DNA from 3 places in the Aerococcus urinae genome. Region 3 is predicted to be linked to each of the others. Evidence: predicted binding sites of a transcription regulator. Region 3 holds the regulator's gene; each other region holds the start of a gene.
What was found. Region 3 encodes Rex, which represses fermentation and respiration genes when NADH is low (regulators of the CRP and FNR family bind a similar motif). Its sites were predicted from a motif close to TTGTGAANTANTTCACAA; they were not measured.
Positions count from the first base shown of each region.

Region 1: AWM73_RS07860 (NAD(P)H-dependent flavin oxidoreductase) is a predicted target of Rex. The motif match lies at 4,070-4,087, and genes of this name have one in related genera.
Region 2: AWM73_RS08380 (class II fumarate hydratase) is a predicted target of Rex. The motif match lies at 3,730-3,747, and genes of this name have one in related genera.

Region 1 is NZ_CP014161.1:1,725,440-1,733,552, forward strand. Features, by position in the region: gene AWM73_RS07845 (NupC/NupG family nucleoside CNT transporter) at 1-236, opposite strand, end outside; gene AWM73_RS07850 (fructose-bisphosphatase class III) at 505-2,475, shown strand; gene AWM73_RS07855 (hypothetical protein) at 2,513-2,731, shown strand; gene AWM73_RS07860 (NAD(P)H-dependent flavin oxidoreductase) at 3,065-3,997, opposite strand; gene AWM73_RS07865 (type 1 glutamine amidotransferase domain-containing protein) at 4,330-4,842, shown strand; gene AWM73_RS07870 (PTS glucitol/sorbitol transporter subunit IIA) at 4,977-5,333, opposite strand; gene srlE (PTS glucitol/sorbitol transporter subunit IIB) at 5,385-6,404, opposite strand; gene srlA (PTS glucitol/sorbitol transporter subunit IIC) at 6,416-6,970, opposite strand; gene AWM73_RS07885 (transcriptional regulator GutM) at 6,974-7,456, opposite strand; gene AWM73_RS07890 (BglG family transcription antiterminator) at 7,453-8,113, opposite strand, start outside.
Region 2 is NZ_CP014161.1:1,824,849-1,832,961, forward strand. Features, by position in the region: gene AWM73_RS08370 (flavocytochrome c) at 1-587, opposite strand, end outside; gene AWM73_RS08375 (anion permease) at 657-2,087, opposite strand; gene AWM73_RS08380 (class II fumarate hydratase) at 2,160-3,533, opposite strand; gene AWM73_RS08385 (TetR/AcrR family transcriptional regulator) at 3,831-4,367, shown strand; gene AWM73_RS08390 (LysR family transcriptional regulator) at 4,364-5,275, opposite strand; gene AWM73_RS08395 (MerR family transcriptional regulator) at 5,455-5,817, opposite strand; gene AWM73_RS08400 (MalY/PatB family protein) at 5,941-7,137, opposite strand; gene AWM73_RS08405 (hypothetical protein) at 7,558-7,827, opposite strand; gene AWM73_RS08410 (hypothetical protein) at 7,869-8,054, opposite strand.
Region 3 is NZ_CP014161.1:192,714-200,826, forward strand. Features, by position in the region: gene rimI (ribosomal protein S18-alanine N-acetyltransferase) at 1-79, shown strand, start outside; gene tsaD (tRNA (adenosine(37)-N6)-threonylcarbamoyltransferase complex transferase subunit TsaD) at 57-1,073, shown strand; gene AWM73_RS00895 (DUF503 domain-containing protein) at 1,126-1,407, shown strand; gene AWM73_RS00900 (ABC-F family ATP-binding cassette domain-containing protein) at 1,473-3,422, opposite strand; gene AWM73_RS00905 (redox-sensing transcriptional repressor Rex) at 3,657-4,310, shown strand; gene AWM73_RS00910 (co-chaperone GroES) at 4,668-4,937, shown strand; gene groL (chaperonin GroEL) at 5,020-6,648, shown strand; gene AWM73_RS00920 (adenylosuccinate synthase) at 6,775-8,061, opposite strand.

The sequences.
Region 1 (8,113 bases), 440 kb from region 3:
CCAAAGACGAAGTTAACCCCTTCAATCCCTTGGGCCATCAACCAGTCCATCCCACTGGCAATCCCGTTCAGGATAGTTAAACCCAGGCTGGTCCGGAAGAGGATCAAAGCCAAGACCACTTCTGCCACTAACATAATCGCAACATTTTTATATTTAATGTTTTTCCGGTCAAAAGACAGAAAATAACATAAGCCAAAAATGACCAGTAGACCCACAAGGCCTTGTACAATACTCATTGAATCACTTACCTTTCCAAAGCTTAAAAGCTTATCCATTTACCTAGAAAAGAAAGTCGACCGCCCCCTTTTGGCTTAAATCAGGAATTAAAAACGCTTTCACCCATATTTTACCCAAATTTTCGAAATAATGCTATAATCTCTAAATAATTTTTAAATCATCGCCTGTAAAGGCAAATCGATAACGCTTTCAGGTAGAATAGAAAGAGATTGACAGCGCCAGCGAGTTTAAAAAGCTCCCTGGCGCCTAGAGAGGAAGGAAAGTCCCATGGCATTTAGTCCTGCATTTTTACAATTACTGGCCGAAAAATTTCCCAACAAGGCTGCCGCATCCACGGAAATGATTAACTTAGAAGCAATTATGTCCCTCCCCAAGGGCACCGAGCACTTTATGACCGACCTACACGGCGAATTCGATGCCGTTAACCATGTCCTCCGCAACGGCTCGGGGAATATCAAGGAAAAGATCAATGAAATCTTTGGCGACCGCCTATCCACCAAGCGCCGGGCTGAACTGGCTACCATTATCTACTACCCGGAAGAAAAACTTCGCGCCCTGACTAAGGAAATGGACTCCCAGGCTGAAATCGATGAGTTCTACACCCTGACGACTAGCCGGCTGGTGGAATTGACCCAATTTGTGGTCTCTAAGTATACCCGGTCCAAGGTCCACAAGGCCATGAACCCGGATATGGCCTATATCATGGACGAGTTGATCTTCAAGGACTCTATCCTCTCCAACAAGGAACACTACTATAAACGTATCATCCAATCGGTCATTGACCTGGATGAAGCCCCCCGACTGATCACCTGCCTGGCGGAATTAATCCGGGAACTGGTCGTCGACCACCTCCACATCTTAGGTGACATCTACGACCGCGGACCCGCTCCCGACCGGATACTCGATCTCTTAATGGAGAAGAATTCCCTGGACATTGAATGGGGCAACCACGACATGATCTGGATGGGCGCCGCTTCTGGCTCCAAGGCCTTAATCGCCAATGTGGTCCGGATCCAAGCCCGCTATGATAACCTCTCTGTGATCGAACATGCCTATGGGATCCCGCTCCGGCCCTTGGTCAATTTAGCTGATACGGTTTTCCGGGAGGCCGACCTGACTGGCTTCATGCCTAAATTAGCCGATGACCATGACTACCACCATGATGAGGTGGAACAATTAGCCCGCATGCAGCTAGCCATGGCCATTATCCAGTTCAAGTTAGAGGCCCAGGTCATCCGCCGCCACCCTGAATTCGGCTGTGACAACCGCCTGCTCTTGGATAAGATCGACTACCAAGCCGGGACCATTCACTGGCAGGGCAAGACCTATCCTTTAGTCAATACTTCTTTCCCCACCGTGGACCCGGATGATCCCTATGCCCTGACTGAAGAAGAGGACGCGGTCATGGAAGCCCTCCAAGCCGCCTTTTTGGATAGCCAACGCCTACAAAAGCACGTGGCCTTCTTGATTAATAAGGGGTCCATGTATAAGATTTATAACAATAATCTCATGTTCCACGGCTGTATCCCCATGAACGAGGACGGCAGCTTTATGGCAGCCACTATTGATGGGCAAACCCTGGCTGGCCAAGACCTCTTGGATAAGTTCGACCAGGTGGTCCGGCGCATGTATGCCAAACGCCAAAGTGATGAAAGTAAAAACCCCGACCTGGATTTTGCCTGGTATCTCTGGCAGGGCGAAGGGTCTGCCCTCTTTGGAAAGAAACAAATGGCCACCTTTGAACGTTACTTTATCGCAGACAAGGAGACCCACCAAGAACACCGCAATGTCTACTACTCCTGGCGGGAAGACATCGACTTTATCCGCCGGGTCTTAGAAGAGTTTGGCATCGATCCCGACAAGGGCCATATCATTAACGGCCATACCCCCATTAAGGCCAAGGACGGAGAAAATGCTATTAAGGCAGAGGGCAAGATGATTGTGATCGACGGCGGTTTTGCCCGGGCCTACCAAAAAACGACCGGACTGGGGGGCTTTACCCTGCTCTATAACTCCTATGGCATGCAGCTGGTCGCCCACCATCCCTTCCATGGTAAAGAAGACGCTATTAAATACGAAACCGATATCGAATCCACCCGCCGCGTGGTCGACAAGGAGTTGGAACGGATCTCAGTCAGAGAAACGGATATCGGTAAGCAGCTCACTTGCCAGGTCCAAGCCCTCAAAGCCCTGATTGAAGCCTACCAAGCTGGGCTGATTGGGGAGGAAGTGCATTAGGCGAGTGTCATTACTTCATGACTAGGAGGTCATTCATTTGGAAGTTCAAGTTAGACAAGTTGGGAATTCATTAGTTCTTCCCCTACCTAACAACGATAAGCTTAGCGTGGGAATGAAATTTTCGGTTGCATGTCACAATAGTGGCGCCATTGTCTACACCCCAGTCAAAGAGAACCTCTTTGAAAACCCAGCTATCTTAAAATATGCTGACGACTATAGACAAAATGAACTTTTACTAGAAGAGGATATCGAATAAAATTTTTTGCGACAAGAAAAGGACTAGGTGTCAATTCCTAGTCCTTTTTAATGTGTACAGTTTATGCAGAATGTGTTTTAATCACACTCTATCCAAACCTGCTCCAGTCACAGGACGAACGTCCATTTCAAAAACTGCCAACGCTCAGGCTAGTTGAGTTCGTACGCCAGCCTTGAAGTTGCTTCAGAAAATTCAAGTCTTTGACGGCGTTCTCACATCCTTATAGCTGAGCTTATGACAGTTTTCTCCAATTGCTATAGCTGTTCGAAGCGTTAGCGAGTTACAGATATAGTATGCGTAGCGTTTTCGTCCTCTAGTGTGACTGTCGCACTCTTAGATACTTGGCATGTTTTTCAGAGCTTCGCGAGCTTCTTCGACGATGGAGTCGATGATTTCTTTGACAGGGCGAATTTCGGTGATGTTGCCGGCTACTTGACCGATGGTTACGATCCCGTTTTCGGTGTCGCCTTTGGTGATAGCGGTTAGTAACATTTGAAGGTTGGATTTTTCGAATTCATCACGGGTAGAGCCGTTGTCGATTTCTTCTTGGAGTTTAGCGACCATGTCATTTTGGATTAAACGCACAGGGGCGCCGATGGAACGACCGACAACAACAGTATCGGTTAAACCACAGTTAACGATGGCTTCCTTGTAACCTTGAGCGATTGGAGCTTCTTCACTGGCGCAGAAGACGGTCCCTAATTGCACCCCTTCACCACCTAAAGCAAAGGCTGCAGCTAAACCATGACCGTCAGAAATCCCACCAGCAATGATCACTGGAATGTCAACGGCTGCGATAACTGCACGGGCTAAAGGCATGGTGGTCACTTCACCCACGTGGCCACCCGCTTCGGTCCCTTCACAGACCACGGCATCGGCACCAGCGTCTTCCATTTTCTTGGCTTGACGGGCATTAGCGACAACAGGAACGACTTTGATGCCCGCTTCATGTAAAGGTGCGATTAATGGCGCAGCATTCCCAGCACCGGTCGTTACCACTTTAATGCCTTCGTCAATAATCACTTCCATGATTTCTTCGGTGTTGTGAGACATTAACATTAAGTTAACAGCAAAGGTTTTGTCAGTAATTTCGCGGACAGTTTTAATTTGTTCACGTAACCAGTCCCCTTTACGGCCAGCGGTAGCAATCACTCCTAAACCGCCTGCTTCAGAAACAGCGCCAGCTAAGGGCGCTTCAGCGACCCCTGCCATGGAACCTTGGAAAATCGGATAGTCAATATTTAATAATTCACAAACTCGGTTCATGCAATCTCTCCTTTTTAAGATTTTTAGTCAACAATTTTATACTGTAAAAGAAATAGTTCTAACAATTCTATTATGTGCTTATATTCACAACATGTAAAATAGTAAGTTTAGAGTTCTGGGATAACTATATTGTTATGGAAGAGATATAAGAACGCCCACTGCGATCGATGACAATAATTCCCCCCTGATTTAAAAGCGAATGAGCACAAGGTTCGCAATCCTAGCTTAGTCATGCTAGGATAAAAATGTAGTCGTAAAAAGACAAGCTGTCCGTCAGTGGCACTCGATTAATCACACTGACGCAGAAAGACCAATAAGGAGGAAACAAACTTATGGCAAAAATTGCAAGTATTATGACCGACCTCTTCGAAGATTCTGAATACACCTCACCAAAAGAAGCGCTCGAAGCGGCAGGTCATCAAGTGGTTCCTGTCGGTTTAGAAAAAGGCGCTACTGTCACTGGTAAAAGTGATGGCACCGAAGTCGAAATTGAAGTTGGAATTGACAACGCTAAGGGCGAAGACTTCGACGCTTTACTGATCCCTGGTGGTTATTCTCCCGATAAGATCCGTAAGTATGAAGACGTTCTAAACTTCGTGCGTCACTTCGCTTACAAGCATAAACCCATCTTCACCATCTGCCACGGCCCACAACTCTTAGTCAACGCCGATGTCCTCCACGGTAAAGACATCACTGCGGTGGCCCAAGTTGCCGTTGACGTGAAGAATGCCGGGGCTAATTACTTTGATGAAGAAGTGGTGATCGACTCCTCTGGTATCATTTCCAGCCGGACCCCAGATGACCTTCCTGCCTTCAACAAAGCCATTGTTGACGCTTTAAAATAGAATAAAAAATAACCAGCGCCTGCCACAGCTTATTTGAGCTTGGGGGCGCTGGTTTTGGTTTGAATTTTCATTCAAATTTATCAATAAGTAAAAGTCCACTCATAAACAAAGATGAGTGGACTTTTTGAATTCTCTTAGTGAATCGTTACTTTGGTACCAATGGTAATTTCTGGAAGTGCTTTTTCTTCCACATAGATAGTTCCAGCCAAATCAGCATCGCTTGAATTGTCGAAACGAACAGAAATGTGGCCTAAGTCAGTAAGGTTCTTCTCTACGACGCTACCAACAGCAGTGATTTTATAGTCTTGGTCATCAAAGGAGATGGTTTGCCCTGCTTCAATAGTTCCTTGGATAGGATTAACGTCGATATTATAGCAATAATCAGCTAAGTCAGCAGGGGCGTCTTCTCCAAAGAGGATGATCATGTTTTCACTTTTAAATAATTCAGCATCGGCACCAATATTTTTTACTTCTGTTTGATAAATAGTCATCGTAGATTTCCTTTCTGTACTTTTGTTTTTATGAGCGCATTTCTTCTTTGATTAGCTATAGAGACCAATACTTGCTAACCATGCCACTAAGACACGGGGCACACCGTTTAGGAAACGGGAATAAAGGATAGCAGGCACGCCGACTTCAACAGTTTCAGAGGAAGCTTCTGCTAAACCTAAACCAACCGGAATGAAGTCACAACCGTTTTGGGTATTGATGGCAAAGAGAGCAGGTAGAGCCAATTGTGGTGGAATATTTCCCTTACCAATTTCTACCCCGATTAGGGTCCCAACAATCTGGCTAATAACTGCGCCAGGCCCGAGTAATGGGGATAAGAATGGGAGGGAGCAGACAAAACCAATAACCACTAAACCAATTCCATTCCCAGCTAGTGGGGTTAGGGCCCGGGCGATCCAGTCACCAACCCCTGAGCCTTGGATAAGTCCAATGAGTAAGGAAACAAAGGCCATGAAAGGAATCACGGTATGTAACATGGTTTCAATCGCTTCCCGGGCGGATTGGTTGAAGACGGCAACAATTTTACCAGCGCCCATCCCGATTTTAGCGATAAAACTAGGATTTTCAGTTTGTTCGGTAATCTTCTTAGAGGTGTCGTAACCAGCCTTTTCACTACTGTCTTCAGCTTGGTCATCTGCTTGGCTAGCCGCTACCGTACTTACTGGTTCTTGGCTACCATCTGCCAGGCCAATTTGGTTAACGCCAACATTAGAAACATAGATATCTTCGGTAATATATTGGGCTAAGGGACCAGACTTCCCAGTAGCGATAATATTAACGGTAGGAATCCCCTTCTTAGGATAGATCCCGCAACGGAGGGTCCCTCCACAGTCAATAATCGCTAAGGCAATTTCTTCATCAGGGATGGAGGTTTTAAAACCGTTCACCGCCTCCATACCGGAAAGTTCTTCAATACGATCCACAATAGCTGGGCGCTCACCGCCACCCACCACATAAATGAATTTGTGTTTTTCTTCGGTTGGGGTAATGACTAGGGGGCCACCAAAGCCGCCTGACCCTTTTACAATTTTTATGCTTTTGTATTCACTCATGATAATTCTCCTTAATCAATGTTCCCGTCAACGGTTTTTGAAAGGGTAATTCCTTGTTGTTTACATACCCGCGCGGTGATAAAGTCTGTGACCCAACCACCAACAAAGTTCATCACTAACCCCACTAAGAGGTAGCGAATGGCCAGTTCCATTTGGTTAAGGCCTAAAGCTTCAATCCCTTGGGCGATCCCTAACCAAACGAATAATTCACCTGGGTTAATATGAGGGAAGACCCCGTTGGAGGTATGGCAGAATTGCATTTGTGCGGCAATATAACCGGGTTTATAGAATTCAGGCAGGAAACGTCCCATGGTCATTGACATGGGGTTCCCTAACATAAAGGCAGACACAAAGGGTAGGATCATGTAACGGGTAAAGACATTCTTAGAAGCCACCCGGGCTAAGCTGGTTACCCGTTCTTCCCCTAAGAGATTAATAATAGCGTTCATGGCAACCATTAACATTAATACCAGGGGAACAATGGATCCCATCCAGGCAATGAAGTTATCGGCACCGGTTTGGAAGAGGTTCATGAACCCTTCCGCAAATTTAACAATATATTCCATTTTTTATCCACGTCCTTTAACTTTATTTGACAGTGTGTATTTCATCTGTGTGGCAAAATTGCCTAATTGTTTGAAGGTGGATTGCGGTTTTTCTTCCTTATAGTCACCGATTTCCACCCGAATGTAGACTTCGCGGGCGTCTTCCATGGCAATTTGGGTTAATTTATTTTCTTTCTGTACCAGGGGATGCTTGCGATCGATCAAATAGAGATCTTGACCAATATATTGGGGGAGGCGCTTGAATTTCGCTAATACCGTGACTCCCTGCATCTTATAGGCATCAAGGATTCTAGCTTGGTCATTGACAGCAAACATCACGATAGTACCTTGGCGAAGCTTGCCAGACCGTCTCCCGATGGCGACTTTGCCTTGTTTACGCAGGTCTTGATAAACTTGGTTAAAGTGTTTGATTTGCAGGAAACCAAGAAAGGCTTGGCCCAAGTAGGCCAGTAAGGCCATCCCACCAAATACGATCATAAAGCTCACAATGCGTCATCTCCTTGTAAAATATCTTGAATCTCTTCCAAAGAATGCGTAGTTTTTAATAAGGCCTTTAAGTCTTGGTTATTGGCCACCGCAAAAATCGCTTCATAGATATTAATCAGTAACTCATCCATGACTTGGTTGGTCTGACTGGGAATTCCTAAGAGAAAGACCAGGTCAATGGGTCGGCCCTTTTCTTTGATATCAGCTTCAACTTGCCCGATGAATAGGATGATTTGATCAAAATCTTCAACCACCGTATGGGGCATAGCTATTCCTTGGTCAAAAACTTTATCACTAATGGCTTCCCGGTCAAAAATCGCTTGTTGAAATTCAGCCGAAACTCCGGTCTCTTCAATGACTTTGTCCGTCATGACTTGGAGCAAATCTTCGTAACTTTCCCCTTGGTCTAAAGTAAGAAAGTCCAAGTAAACCAACTGGGAAAAGAGAGGATTATGCCGTTGGACACTATTCCATTGCGACCGGATATAAGACTCATCGAATAAATTATCCAGTTGAATAATAGGCCGTTTGATCCTGGTCTTGTCTAAAGGAATAGTAGTGAAGATGGCAAAGTATTGACTAGGGTCTTCCTGGTTAAATTCCCCTTCTGAGAAAGTGGATAACTCTAAACTGGTCCCTAAGATGCGCTGAATCTGC
Region 2 (8,113 bases), 340 kb from region 3:
CCAAAACCACCAGAGGCAATAATGACTGCTTGACTCTTGATCTCACGGACTTGATCGTCGATTTCAACCTTAACCCCGCCAACTTGGCCTTGGTCAAGTAAAATTTCTTGGACATCCGCCTGGGTAATAACAGAAATCTCCCGCTTGTCCACATTGGCTTTCAATCCTTTGACCAGGTAACCGCCTACCGCTGAACCATCATGAGGGCGGTGGGTCCGAGGCTTGGACATGCCACCAGTAATGGTCAAATTATCCAACACAATCTCTAAATCAGCCAACCAATCAATGGCTTGGTCCGAATGATCAACAAAATAATGGAGCAGGTCTTGGTGATTAGTCCCGTGTCCCCCTTTGAGGGTCTCTTCAAAGAAATCTTCCTTCTTATCGTCCACGCCAGCCGCCTTTTGATAGCTAGTTTCACTAGCATTCATCCCACTGGAAGCCTTATTGGTATTCCCACCGATTTTGTCCGTTTTTTCAAAGATAATAGTCTCGAGCCCCAGGTCATGGGCGGTAATGGCAGCCGTCATCCCCGCACCCCCGGAACCGATAACAATTACATCGTAAGCATCTTTTATGTCTGCCATAAATCTCTTCCTTTCTAAATCTGGATAGAGCTTATCTAGTTGTTATTTTTTATCTCATAACTCATATTATTAAACCATGCCGATTAAGAATAGCCAACCCGCACCGATACCAAAGAATATGACGAAATAAGCTAAGGAGATAATCGCACTATTCTTCCACCATTCTTGTTGGGTAACGTAGCCTGACCCAGATAAGATTGGTGAAGGTCCATTGGCATAGTGAGTCGTTGAAGACATGGTATTACTTGCCCAGATGAGCATAATCGCTGCAAACATTGGTGGTACGCCAGCCGCTACAGCAACGGTCAGGAAGGCTAAGTAGACTGCACTCACATGAGCAGTGGTACTTGCAAATAGGTAATGGAGATAGTGGTTAGCTAGACAAAGAACAATGATCGTAACAATCCAAGGTAAGCCGCCTACTGCTTGAGCAATATTATCACTTAACCAAGGAATAAATCCAGTTTCGTTCAATTGAGTTGCCATCATCACTAAAATTCCAAACCACACTAAGGTATCCCAAGCGCCACTTTCTTTTTTTATGTCATTCCAAGTCAACACGCCTGATAGGATTAAAGCAGCTACAGCCAGAAAAGCGGTGGTTGTCGCACTGACATTAATGGTTCCTGCTAAAACCCACATCACTAGGGCCCCAGCAAAAATACCTAGCATCCATTTTTCAGCAGCAGTCATGGCACCAATCTCAGATAATTGCTTCTCTGCCCATGCCGGTGCGTCAGGGGTTTCTTTAATTTCTGGTGGATAGATCTTAAAGATGATCCAAGGAATAACTAGTAAGGCAATCAAGCCAGGGACTAGGGTAGCAATAAAGTACTTCACCCAAGTGACTTCGATCCCGGCACCATTAGCTAATTCTTGAGCTAATGGGTTAGAAGCCACTGCGGTAAGGAACATAGCTGAGGTCACGATATTTCCTTGCCATAGGGTATAAATTAAGTAGGAACCCATTCGCTTACGTGAAGGTTCGTTAGGATAAGACTGAAAAGTTTCTGCTAGAGAACGGACAATGGGGAACATAATCCCACCAGCCCGAGCCGTGTTACTTGGTGTCGCAGGAGCTACAATTAAATCAACACCCAGTAAAGAATACATTAAGCCTAAAGTACTCTTCCCAAAGCGTTTGACAAAGTGATAGGCAATCCGATTACCTAAACCCGTTTTAATAAAACCACGGGATAGGAAGAAAGCCATCACGATCAGCCAAACCGTTGATGAGGTAAAACCAGATAGGGCAACATCTGCCTTTAAGGTCTTGGTTAGAAAAATCGTGGTTAAACCTAATAAGGATACTGCTCCAATAGGTAAAGGTTGTAAGATACATCCAACAATCGTTCCTACAAAAATAGCAAATAAATGCCAGGCTTGGTCTGAAAGAGCATCTGGTTTTATAGGAAGGAACCAAAGTAACAGGCCAATAAGAATAGGGATAGCAATTTTTTTATAATCAAGTTGCGCCAGTGAGCTTTGTTTCTCAGTCATTTTAACACTTCCTTTAAGAGAAATAGGTTAAACGGCGATGGGTGCCGTTTAACCTTTTAAGCAATTAAAGCCCTATACCATATCTTCAAAGCGCATAATCTTATCGAATTCTTCATCATCCAAGTAACCTAAATCATGTGAAGCTTCTTTAAGACTTTGTTTATTCTTGTGGGCATGTTTAGCGATTTCAGCAGCTTTTTCATAGCCAATCACTGGTGACAACTTAGTCACATTCATTAGTGAAATTTCTAAATAGTGGTCCATCTTTTCATGGTCAACTTCAATCCCTGCCACACACATGTGGTTAAAGGAATCAATTGCTGATCCTAAGAGACTGACACTTTGAGCACAGTTATTAATAATTAATGGCATGTAGGTATTTAATTCAAAGTAACCTTGTGAAGCAGCAATAGCAATGACTTGGTCGTTCCCCATCACTTGGGTAGATACCATGGTCATGGCTTCTGCTTGGGTTGGGTTGACCTTACCAGGCATAATGGAAGACCCAGGCTCATTAGATGGAATAATTAATTCGCCAATACCGCAACGTGGACCGCTGGCTAAGAAGCGAACATCATTGGCTACTTTAAGCATATCTTCTGCTAGGGTTCTTAATGCCGCATGGGCTTGAGAAATTTGCCCCTTGGAGGTCATGCCGTAGAATTTATTTTCTGCTGCTGTATAGTCGTGACCATAGTTATCCGCTAAGTATTGACAAGCTTTGACATCTAAGCCTTCAGGACAGTTCAAGCCTGTTCCTGTTGCGGTGCCCCCTAGAGGGAGTTCTAGCAGATGGGCGGAAGCCTCTTCAATCATTTGTTTATCTTTAATCATCATGGTCTTCCAACCACTTACTTCTTGGCCAAAGGTTACTGGGGTAGCATCTTGTAAGTGAGTACGGCCAACTTTAATTTTGTCTTTATATTTATCTTCTAACTTTTGTAAAGTTTCGATGAAGCGATCTACGGCTGGAATAACGTCACTATGAATTCCTTCATAGAAGCCAATTTGCATAGCAGCTGGGAAAACATCATTAGAACTTTGGCCCTTGTTAACGTCATCGTTAGGGTGGAGTAATTTTTCTCCTGCCAGTTCATTACCGATATTAGCTAAGACTTCGTTGGCGTTCATATTGGTTTGAGTTCCTGACCCTGTTTGCCATACTCGTAGTGGAAACTCACTATGAATATCTTCTAAGGCTAAGGCTTTATCAGCCGCTTTGACAATATATTCTGCCTTTTTAGCGTCTAGGTTATCAATGTCACGATTGGCTTGAGCTTCTGCTTTTTTGATATTAATCAAAGGTCTTAAGACCATTTCTGGCATAAGCTCTGTCCCAATTAAGAAATTTTGCTTACTTCTTTGCGTAACCGCTCCCCAATAATGATCGGCTGGTACCTTAATTTCCCCCATTGAGTCATGTTCAATACGAAATTCTTCAGTCATGAGTTTTTCCTACTTTCTTATTTAATCCAAAACTTCAACAGCTACTTATAAATTAATTAAATCAACTAATAATAAATTTTTATCAAATAAATCGAATCGTTACTAAACAAAAGAATTTATTTGCTTTTTGAAAGGCCTTTCAAACTCTTTACAAGTCTATTAAAACAGAAAACAGAAACTTTTAAAGACACATTTCATGAGAAGTGTTTCACAAAATTATTTTGATTTAGTTATAATTTTTATTTATAATTGAATATAAAGTAGGAGGATTATATTCGGTATGAAGGAGGACTAACCGTGCCATTAGCAAAAGATAAAATTATTACAGCTTATTATGATTTAGTCGTCGAAAGCAGGTCTCCTGATATCAGTGTGGATCAAATCATTAAAAAAAGCGGCACCAGCCGCTCGACCTTTTACCGCAATTTTTTAGATAAATATGATGTGATGAACCAAGTTTTCTTAGTGGATTATAAAAAAGACAAGCCCCAGACCATCGACCAAGTCAGCCCCTTTATTGATAGCGTCATAAAAACTTTAGAGCAAAAATCTGATTATTATCAACTCATCCTTACCGTAAGTAACACAAACGATTTCTATAACTATCTCTATCACTTTATTTATAACTGGTTTAAGCAGGCATTTTCAAAGCAGACTAAGCCACCCTTTCAAAATACGGATATCAACTTTGTTTCCCGCTATACCGCTTCAGCAATAACCTATACCATTACCCAATGGCTTAAAAATGACCAAAATCTACCCGGAAGTCAGCTGAGTAAATCACTTTATGATTCCCTTCCCCTTCATCTGCTTAAGGAGACTAGCAATGTTTAGTCATGGTAGAGTTTTTTAGGAAATTCCTTTTTAGCGATATCTGCTATCTTTTGGTACACCTTGTCCTGTAAGCAACCAGTAGCTGACTGACGAGCCAGCAAGTAAATATAAAAATCAGGCATGGTCACGTCTTTAATTTGTAGTTTCACTAAGCCGTCATTAGCAGAAGTTGCCATATCCACTAGCATCATAGCCCCAACATTGGCTTTAACGAATGATTTGGCAGTTGCTACTTCATTGGTATAAAAAATATTACTATCTTCAATGCCATTTTTCTTAGCCCACTTGAGAAAAACCTTATTTTGCACATAGCCCGTTCCCAGAGACACAAAAGTTTGATCGCTGAGATCAGATAAAATAATTTCTTTTTTCTCCGCTAAGGGATGATTGGCACTAACAAAAACATCAAAAGAATCTTGAACGATAAGTCCGGCCTTCAGAGGCGAATTATCTGCGACAAAAGGTTTGGAAAAGCCCACCAGAGCCATATCAACTTCTCCCTTACGTAAAAGTTGGTAAATCGTCCGCGACCCATCTTTTTCGATGATATTAATATTCTCCGAGAATTTAACCAGTTCAGGAAGAAAAATCGGCAACAAGGTAGCGCCAATGATAGGAGGCACTCCTAATTTTACTTCCTGATTTTCACTTTGGACAATTAGCTCTTTACTTTCAGCAACAATGTCCAGTATTTTTTTTGCTTGGTGGCGGAAGAGTTCACCACTTTCTGTTAACTTCATGATATTATTCCCCCGCTTGCGTAAAAAGAAGGATGTCTTAAACTCCTCCTCTAGCCGCTTAAGCGCTTGAGAAACAGTAGGTTGTGAAACGTCCATTTCTTCTGCAGTTGTGGTAAAGCTCTTACTGTCACATAGGTGGAGAAAATAAATTAAATCTTGGGTACGCATGGTCTCACCTCATTAATTATTATTTCTTATTAACTCATTGGTTTTTATTATATATTACTCGTTTTTCAACAAAAAGCAAATCACTTTTCTTAGTTTGCAATAAAGGCAACTATCCCCACAAAAACAAAAAGCAACCCATCCCTCATTGGACAGGCTGCTGCATAAAACCCTGGTATGTCTTAAAAGCGCGGTTTCTCTCCCGGAACGTTATCAAAGCCTCCGGCGGCGAGAAACTCATTATAAAGAATACGACGGACATCATCCTCAGTTAATTGCTTACTTTCATGGGTCACATCTTTGGGTTCATTATAAATTTTATAAATCATCTGGATACTATAGCCATCATCAAGGTAATCCTTAATATCCAGTAAACGGTCCACATCATTCAAGGAATACATCCGCCGATTGGTATCGGTGCGGTGGGGGGCAATTAACTTTTGCTCCTCATAATAACGAATTTGACGCGCGGTGAGATCGGTTAACTTCATCACTGTCCCAATCGGAAAGACCGCCCGTGACCGCCGTAATTGTTTCTCTGCCATGTCTAAAACCCCACTTTCTTTATTTGACTGAGTAGTTTCTGTCATGATTATGTTACTTTATCTCACATAAAAAGGCAAGTGCCTTGCCCTTTTATCTTTTATTCATTTGTCGATAAATATTGCTTAATGTTCAGCTTGATAGTCTTTAATGGCTTGAACCAAGTTCTTGCCAGCTTGCTCAATTAAGGCCGGATCGGTCCCCAGGTTAATGCGGATATGGGTATCGTTGGCTTTGGTGGGCCAGTAAGTTTGCCCGTAGTTGACCGCTAGTCTGGCCTTATCTTGAACCACATGCTTGAGGTCCTTACTTGGCACATAGGCGCCTAGGTCAATCCACATTAAGTAAGTGGCTTGTAAGTCAGCGATCTTCACTTCAGGTAAGGCTTCCTTGAGGGTCTTTCGCAAGTTTTGGTAGTTTTGGTAAATGATTTCCTTAATGGTCTCCAGCCAATCTTCCCCGTGACGGTAAGCCGCTTCTAAGGCCAGGTAGCCTGCTGGCGAGCCCGGGTTATTCAAGTGTAACTTGTCGTAAAAGGCTTGGATCTTCGCCCGTAAGTCCGGATCACGAACGATCATCAAGGAGTGACTGAACTGGGCCAAGTTAAAGGTCTTAGAACCCGCTGTCAGGGTAATCACTTGGTCAAAGTCCTGGTCTTGGGCCAGCTTATCGATGGCGATATGGTGGTGACCTTGCCAGACAAAGTCGCGGTGGATTTCATCAGAAATCAGTAAGACGTCATATTGCTTACAGAGGGCAACCACTTGCTTGAGTTCAGCTTCCGTCCACACCCGACCAGTTGGGTTTTGCGGGGAACAGAAGAGGAGTGCCTTGATATCGTCTTCCTTGAAGGCTTTTTCTAGGGCTTCAAAGTCGATAGTGTAGCCGGTTTCATCGTCACCTAAGAGGTCTTGCATGACCAGGGTGCGGTTGGCTTCTTCAACCACGGTCCGGAAGGGATTATAAACTGGATTTTGGATCAGAACCTTGTCACCTTCGTTTAAGAGAGCCACTAAGACATAGGCAATCCCGGTACAGACCCCAGGGGTATAGAAGTACCAGTCTTTTTCAGTATCATAGTCGAAGTGTTTCCTGGTCCAGTCAATAATAGCTTGGTAGTATTCCGGACGCACGGGGGCATAGCCGTATTGGTTTTGTTCCACATAGTCGTGGAGAACTTCTTTAATTTCTGGTGCGGTAGCAAAGTCCATGTCCGCGATCCACAAAGGAATCAAATCACTGTCCCCAAAGACATTCTCTAACTGCCCCCACTTGGTGGTTTGGGTCCCTCTTCTATCTACGATTAAATCTGCTTTATTCATCAAATTCCTCCCTTTCCCAGTCTTTTCTATAAGTGTAGCATAGATTAGCGGCTGAACTGCTCGCTGACCCCTCGCCCGCCATATTAAAAGCTGATCACTCGCTATTCCTAAAAGCGATAACTGATGAAAAGTTTCTTTAGCAAATCATCTTAGTGAGCATTCGTTCTGCTTTTGAAATTTGATCCTTAAAAAGCCATGGCATCGGTTCGGGCCAAGGTCCCTCACCTAGCGAGCTTCAAAGGGCTAGTACGGCTAGTGCCTACTATCCCTAATTCACATCGCTTGCTTATTCATGGCTAAGGATCAATTTCAAAGCGCCACTACTGCTCAAAATAATCTTTACTAAAAACTAGATATTAACAATAAAAGACTTCTACTAGATAGAGGCAGAAGCCATTTGAATTTGCTGATAATGATCTTCTAAGGACCAAAGATTAAGGTCCCCACAAACCAGAGAATACCAAAGGAAAAGATCAGACAGAGATTACCGAGAAAGTACCACAAGCGTTTGTGATAGAGGGACAGGAGTCCGCCAAATAGCCCTAAGGCAGGACAAATAAAGATGGTGGCATAAGCTAAGGGGCGCATGGTAGGGCCGAATAAGTCAGGCAGTAAAATAGACAGTACTAGAACCAAGATTCCTAGCCAAAAACAATACTTATGGCCTGAATGAAGCACTTGTTTAAACATCTTATCACCTCTAGTCAAGGAATTTGGATAAGTTATTATAGCTAATTATCAGGAGAAAGGGAATGATTTTTAACTTGATCTCTCACTTCACTGAGGCTATAAGCCCTCCCCTCTTCTAAACCAGCAAAGCTCTGACTAATTTCAGATTGCAATTCTTCCAGAAGAGCTTCTCGCTCCTTATCAGCACTACGTTCAAAAGCTAGAGTATCCTTTCCTATTCTATCCATAAATTTCCCCTCCTTTTTTCTTATTATAAGACAAACAAGTGTGAAATCATTTATAAAAA
Region 3 (8,113 bases):
CTATTACCAAGATAATCATGAAGATGCAAAAGTTTATTTATGGGAGAGATCGACCAGTGACAACAATATTGGGAATTGAATCAAGCTGTGACGAAACCGGTGCAGCGATCGTTATTGATGGCAAAGAGATGAAGTGTAATGTCGTTGCCACACAAATTAAAAGTCATATGCGTTTTGGTGGAGTAGTTCCAGAGATTGCTAGCCGCCACCATGTCGAGCAAATTACTCAGGTGATTGATTATGCCATGAAGGAAGCGGACGTGACCTGGCCAGAGATCGATGCTGTGGCGGTTACCAAGGGCCCTGGCTTAGTGGGCTCTTTACTGATTGGGATTACCGCCGCTAAGACGCTAGCCTTTGCCCATGACAAGCCCTTAATTGGGGTTAACCATATGGCTGGTCATATCTATGCCAATAATATTTCTGACCAAATGGTTTTCCCATTGCTGGCCTTAGTGGTCAGTGGGGGACATACGGAATTAGTCTATATGAAAGAAGATGGCCACTATCAAAAAATCGGCGATACCCGTGATGACGCTGTGGGGGAAGCCTATGATAAGGTCGGCCGTATCCTGGGAGTGCCTTATCCTGGGGGCAAACGCATGGATGAAATGGCTCAAGAGGGTCAGGCTATTTATGACTATCCCCGCCCCATGATCAATGAGGATAATTTTGATTTTTCCTATAGCGGCCTTAAATCAGCGGTTATTAACCATGCCCATAATGCAGAACAAAAGGGGGAAGAATTGAATCCCAATGATGTGGCAGCTAGTTTCCAAGCGGCTGCCGTGGAGGTCTTAGTGACTAAAACTATGCGGGCCATTGCTGCTTATCCGGTCAAACAATTAGTTGTTGCGGGCGGCGTGGCTGCCAATTCTTCACTCAGAAAAGAGTTAGAGAGTCACTTGGCTAAAGAACATCCTGAAGTGCGCCTCTCCTACCCACCATTAAGTTTATGTGGGGATAATGGTGCCATGATTGCAGCGGCTGCCTACCCGCAATACCAAAAGGGCGACTTTGTCGGCTTAGACTTGGATGCCAACCCAGGTCTAGACTTAGGTGATGAAAATTAGTTGCCTTTAAGCGAAGGCCAATTGAGTTTCAGGGAAAGCTTGAGGAGGAAAGATGGTATTAATTGGTTTAGAAGTCACTTTTATCATTGACCAAGCTTATACTTTGAAGGATAAGCGCCGGATCGTCAAAAGTATGGTGGAGCGGGCCCAACAGCGAGAAAAGGTGACTGCTGCTGAAATTGCTGACTTAGACCTAGTCAACCAAGCGGTGGTCGCTTTTGGCCTAGTTTCTAATTCATACAGCAAGAGCCGGCAGCGCCTGCTGAACTATCTCGAAAAAATTGAAAGCTGGTATCCCATTGAAGTCATTCATACCGAATGGCTAGAAGCTTAAAAAGAAAAGGTATGCTAACAGACGGACTAGTCTTGAGTCCTGGTGTGGGCATACCTTTTTTATGTCTATTGGTTAAAATTTTCCAACTGACTTTGCACAAGTTCCCATTCCTTAAAGAGCTCTTCCTGTTGGGCTTGTGTGTCTTTAAGAGATTGGTCGAGTTGGTTTAATTCATAGTAATTTTGTAAAATATCAGGATCAGTCATTTTTTCCTGGATCTCTGCTATTTCTTCATCTAAGCCTTCAATACTTGCTTCAATTTTTTTGCTTTGTCGTTGGAGTTTTCTTTCTTCCTTTTGGCGTTCCTTACGATTTTGATAGGCTTGGGCGGACTGGCTGGGTGCTGACTTTTCTTCAGTAAGACTGGCTTGATTTTCTTTGTTTTCTTCTTCTAGCCGCGCTTCCTGCTCGGCTTTTTTATTGAGATAATAATCATAATCGCCCAGGTAGAGGGTGGAACCCTCTGGACTGATTTCAAGCACTTGGGTAGCAATCCGATTAATAAAGTAGCGGTCGTGGCTAACAAAGAGCAAGGTTCCATCATAGGCAATCAGGGCATTTTCGAGAATTTCCTTAGAATCAATATCCAAGTGGTTGGTCGGTTCGTCAAGGACTAAGAAATTATCATGGTTAAAGGAGAGTTTGGCTAGGGCAAGCCGGGCCTTCTCTCCTCCGCTCAACATAGCTACCGATTTTTCCACGTCTTGTCCGGAAAAGAGGAAAGACCCCAGGATGGTACGAATGTTTTCCTCGTTAATGGTCGGATGGTCATCCCAAAGTTCGTGGAGGACATCCTTATTGCTGTGGAGTTTGGCTAATTCTTGGTCATAGTAGCCAATGGTCACATTTGCCCCATAGTGAATTTCCCCTTTGATGGCGGGAATTTCTTGGATAATGGTTTTTAAGAGGGTAGATTTACCCACGCCGTTGGGTCCCACCACTGCAATAGCTTGTTGCTTTCTAATATCCATCTCAATCGGATAGGAAAGTAAGTGATCATCGTAACCAATGCCTAAGTGGTCGGCGGTAAGGACCACGTTACCACTGGCTTTGTCCGTTAGAAATTGAATATGGGGACTTTTTTCGTCCTGTTTAGGCTTTTCAATTTTGGGCATCTTTTCGAGTTGCTTACGCCGACTCTGGGCCATCTTGGTGGTCGAAGCTCGGACCAGGTTACGCGCTACATAGTCTTCTAACTTGGCAATTTTCTTTTGTTGCTTATCATAGGCCTTTTGCCAGCTTTCGAGGCGAACAGCCTTTTCTTTGAGGTAGAAGGAATAATTCCCCTTATAATATTCCATACTGTGTCCGGTCATTTCATAGGTCTCGTTGGTGACATGGTCTAGGAAATAACGGTCGTGGCTAACAATTAATAGGGCTCCAGGATAAGAAGGCAAGTAGTCTTCAAGCCATGTCAGGGTTTCAATGTCTAAGTGGTTGGTGGGTTCGTCGAGGATAAGAATATCGCGTTTTTCGAGGAGGACCTTGGCCAGGGCTAGCCGAGTCCGTTGACCACCAGATAATTGGTTGATGGGTTTGTCGTAATCTGACTCAGGAAATTGAAAGCCGTGGAGGACCATGCGAATCTCGGAATCATACCCATAGGCATTACTTTGGTTGACTTCTTCTTGTAATTGGTCATAGCGTTTGAGGGCCTCTTGGTAGGATGCTTCATCATGGGCATCGGCCAAGTCTTGAGCGGCTTGCTCAGCATGGTGGATGAGGGCGATGGATTCTTTAAAAACCGACCGCATTTCTTCATAAATTGTCCGTTGACTGTTTTCAATGGCGGCATGTTGGTCCATGTAGGCAATGGTCTTGCCCTTGGCCCGGGTGACTTGCCCTTGGTCAGGTTCTTCAATGCCCGCTAACATTTTAAGTAGGGTGGATTTACCGGTACCGTTTCGCCCGACTAAGGCAGTACGACTATTATCTTGGATGGTCATTTGGACATCTTGGAAAAGAATATCGGAGCCAAAACGTCGCATGAGTTTTGATCCTTGTAGTACAATCATTGGATCCTTTCCTCCTAAATCGTTTATTATTGTCTTCACTAGTGTATCATATTTTATCGGCAGATATTTTTTGACTTTGTGAACTTTCCCTTAGAAAAGGTCGGGGTTATTCACAAAGTTTTAAAATTAATAAAAATTAGCCGAAAAGATTTATGTGATTTTTCACAAAGTTCTTTTCATTTTATGATTTAGGTGATAAAATGTATTTGATATCTTGTGAAAAGGAGTGGAAACATGAAGGAAATTCCACGTGCAACGGCTAGGCGGTTACCGCTTTATTACCGTTACTTGCATAATTTTAAGAACATGGGTAAGACACGGATTTCTTCCAGTGAACTCAGTGACGCGATCAAAGTGGATAGTGCCACTATTCGTCGGGATTTCTCACATTTTGGTGCCCTAGGGAAGCGTGGTTATGGTTATGATGTTGAAGCTCTATTGGACTTCTTTAGTCGCCAACTCTACCAAGACCGCCTCACCACAGTGGCTTTAATCGGGGTCGGTAATTTAGGGAACGCCTTATTAAATTATAACTTTAAACGAACCAATAATATCCGGATTGGGGCGGCCTTTGATATTAATCCTGAGATTGTAGGAACCGTCCATAGTGGGGTACCGGTTTACCCAATGAGTGAATTAAAGGAACGGATTCAAGAAATGGAAATTCTGATTGCTATTATGACTGTTCCGGAAAAAGTCGCCCAAGATACCGTGAGTGAATTAGGTGAAGCCGGTATACAAGGCATCTTGAACTTTACTCCGGTGGTTTTAGATGTTCCTGAAGATATTCATGTCCAAAACGTCGATTTAGCCAATGAGCTGCAAACCCTGATTTACTATATCGGTAATCGCAATGGTAACAATAAAAAGAAAAATTCGTCGAACTAGCAAAAGTTAGCAGGACCTAACTTGAAGATTAGGTCTAACTTTTGTCAGTGATAAAGTCCTCTTAATTGAGGGCTTTTTTTCTTGTCATCAATAGTAAAAATCAAAGAATAAAGAGTTTAATCTAACTCAATTTCCTAACTTTAATGTCATATACTTTTTAAATGATATTTTATACTTTTAAAGTGATAAAAAGAAAAAAGGTCAAAAAAAGTCAACGAATTACTTGATTTATATCTGGAAATGTTTTACTATAAATAGTGTAAGTTAGCAGTCGGAGATGATGAGTGCTAACAAATCATTAAAAGTGTTATTAATTAGGTTATTAATTAGTATGTTAAATTTGGAGGGATATTTTAAATGTTAAAGCCGTTAAATGAACGTGTGATTATTCAAGTCCAAGAAGAGGAAGAAAAAACTGCTTCTGGCATCGTTTTACCATCTGCTGCTAAAGAAAAACCTCAAGTAGGTCAAGTGGTAGCTGTTGCTGATGCTACTGATGACTACACCCCTCAAGTTAAAGTGGGCGACCAAGTTATTTTTGAAAAATATGCAGTAAGCGAAATCCGCTATGAAGGGGAAGATTACCTCATCATTAAAGAAAAAGATTTAACTGCTGTAGTTGAATAATCATTGACTGAACTTCGACAATCAACATAAAAAATAATTGAATTCTCGATCATGCTTAGATTTAGAATAGGAGATAGATAGAATGGCCAAAGATATTAAATATTCAAGTGATGCAAGACAATCTTTAGTAGAAGGTATTGATAAATTAGCTAATACCGTGAAAGTGACCTTAGGACCTAAGGGACGTAACGTTGTCTTAGAACGTAGCTATGGCTCTCCATTAATCACCAATGATGGGGTGACCATTGCTAAAGACGTTGAATTAGAAGATCACTTTGAAAATATGGGAGCTAAATTAGTTTCTGAAGTCGCTTCTAAGACCAATGATGTTGCTGGTGACGGTACCACTACTGCTACCATCCTAACTCAAGCCCTCGTCCATGAAGGTTTCAAAAACGTGACAGCAGGGGCAAATCCTGTGGGCATTCGTCGTGGGATGGATCAAGCTATCCGCAAGGCAGTAGAAGCTTTGAAAGAAATTTCTGTTCCAGTGAATGCTAAAGAATCCATTGCTAACGTTGCGGCAATTTCTTCCGGCGACCAAGAAGTCGGTCAATTAATTGCTGACGCTATGGAAAAAGTAGGACAAGATGGTGTCATTACCATTGAAGAATCACAATCAATGGACACTGCCCTAGACGTTGTTGAAGGGATGCAATTTGACCGTGGTTACCTCTCCCAATACTTTGTAACCGACAATGACAAGATGGAAGCTGTTCTCGATGATCCTTACATCCTCCTCACTGATAAGAAGATTTCTAATATCCAAGATATCCTTCCATTATTAGAACAAATCGTACAACAAGGTAAATCTTTATTATTAGTGGCTGACGATGTTGAAGGGGAAGCTCTTCCTACCTTAGTCTTGAACAAGATTCGTGGGACTTTCAATGTAGTAGCTGTGAAGGCTCCAGGCTTTGGTGACCGTCGTAAAGAACAATTAGAAGACTTAGCTGTTCTTACTGGTGGGACAGTCATTACTGAAGACTTAGGTCTTGAATTGAAAGACACCAGCATTGATCAATTAGGTCAAGCTGCCCGCGTAACCATTACTAAAGACGATACCACCATTGTTGAAGGTAAGGGTAACAAGGAACAATTGGAACAACGTGTGGCTCATATCAGAAAACAAATTGAAGAAACTACTTCTGACTATGACCGCGAAAAATTACAAGAACGTCTGGCTAAATTAGCTGGCGGAGTTGCTGTTGTTCGTGTAGGTGCAGCCACCGAATCCGAACAAAAAGAACGTAAATTACGTATCGAAGATGCTTTAAACGCTACTCGTGCTGCGGTTGAAGAAGGTATCGTCGCTGGTGGTGGGACTGCCTTCATGAATATCCAAGACAAGGTGAAAGAAGTCGTTGACTCCTTAGAAGGTGACGAACAAACTGGTGCAGACATCGTGGTTCGTGCCCTCGAAACCCCACTACGTCAAATTGCTGAAAATGCTGGGCTAGAAGGTTCTGTCATTGTAGAACACATTCATGATAAAGACCAAGGTGTTGGTTACAACGCTGCTAGCGGTGAATGGGTAGACATGATTTCTGATGGTGTGGTTGACCCAACCAAGGTTTCACGTTCTGCTTTACAAAATGCAGGCTCAGTAGCTGGTTTGATTTTAACGACTGAAGCAGTAGTTGCTGACCATCCAGAAGAAAATGCAGGAAATGATGCAGCTGCAGGAGCAGGCGCACCAGGCATGTATTAATAAAAATGCTGAATAGAATAAAGACTTTAAAGAGCTTGGGTTGTCCCAAGCTCTTTTTATTAAAAAAGTAAGCTCAGCAAGGGAAAATTTCCTTAGTCAGAGCTTACTTTTTCTCTTTATACTTCTTTACCAAATATTATCTAAGATTAAGGTTTGAGTCCGATCAGGCCCAACGGATACCGTGGCAATAGGAGCCCCCACGATTTCACTGATGCGACGAACATAGGTCTTAGCATTTTCAGGGAGTTGGTCAAAGTCTTGGCAGCCAGTAATGTCTTCTTCCCAGCCAGGTAAACTTTCATAGATGGGTTGGCATTGAGCCAGGTAGCGCAAGTTAGCGGGGTAGGATTTGGATACTTGGCCATTAGGTGTTTGGTAACCCACACAGACCTTGATTTCATCCAGGCCAGTTAAGACGTCTAAACAGTTCAAGGAAAGCTTGGTTAAACCAGAAACCCGGCGAGCATGGGCAGTCACTACCCCGTCGAACCAACCTACCCGGCGGGGGCGTCCAGTAGTGGTACCATATTCATGGCCAACTTCACGGATGCGGTCCCCAATAGCATCATGCAATTCAGTTGGGAAGGGACCGTCACCTACCCGAGAGGTATAGGCCTTCATCACTCCGATAACCGTATTGATTTTGCTTGGGCCAATCCCACAACCGACTGTAGCACCACCGGCAATGGGGTTAGAGGAAGTTACGAAGGGATAGGTCCCGTGATCAATATCCAGTAAGACCCCTTGAGCCCCTTCAAAAAGAATATTTTTCCCTTGGTCATAGACGTCATTCATCAATAATGAAGTATCCGTGACATATTTTTTCAATTCTTGGCCATATGCCAGATATTCTTGGTAGATGGTGTCGTAGTCTAATGGTTCTTGGTCATATACCTTGGTTAGGAGTTCGTTCTTGACTTGAATTTGTACAGATAACCTTTCCGCGAAAGTTTCAGGGTCAATGAGGTCAGCCATCCGGATGCCATTACGGGCAATCTTATCCATATAGGCAGGGCCAATCCCCTTTTGGGTAGTACCGATCTTATTGTCGCCTTTACGTTCTTCATCCAAGCGGTCGATCAGTTGATGGTAGGGCAAGATCACTTGGGCCCGTTCAGAGATGCGGAGGTTTTCACAAGAGATTCCTGCTTGGCGCAAATAGGCCAATTCTTCAAGTAAAGATTTAGGGTTAACAACCACGCCATTTCCGATCACACTCAGCTTATCTTCTGAAAAAATTCCTGAGGGAACGAGGTGGAGCTTAAAAGTTTGCTGGTTGAATTGGATAGTGTGGCCAGCATTATCTCCGCCTTGGTAACGGGCAATAATATCGGCTTGGCTACTGAGGTAATCGGTGATTTTCCCTTTCCCTTCGTCGCCCCATTGAGTACCTACAACAACAACTGATGGCATATGACTTCTCCTTTATCTATTCGATCTTAATAATGTCTTCATCATGTTAGCT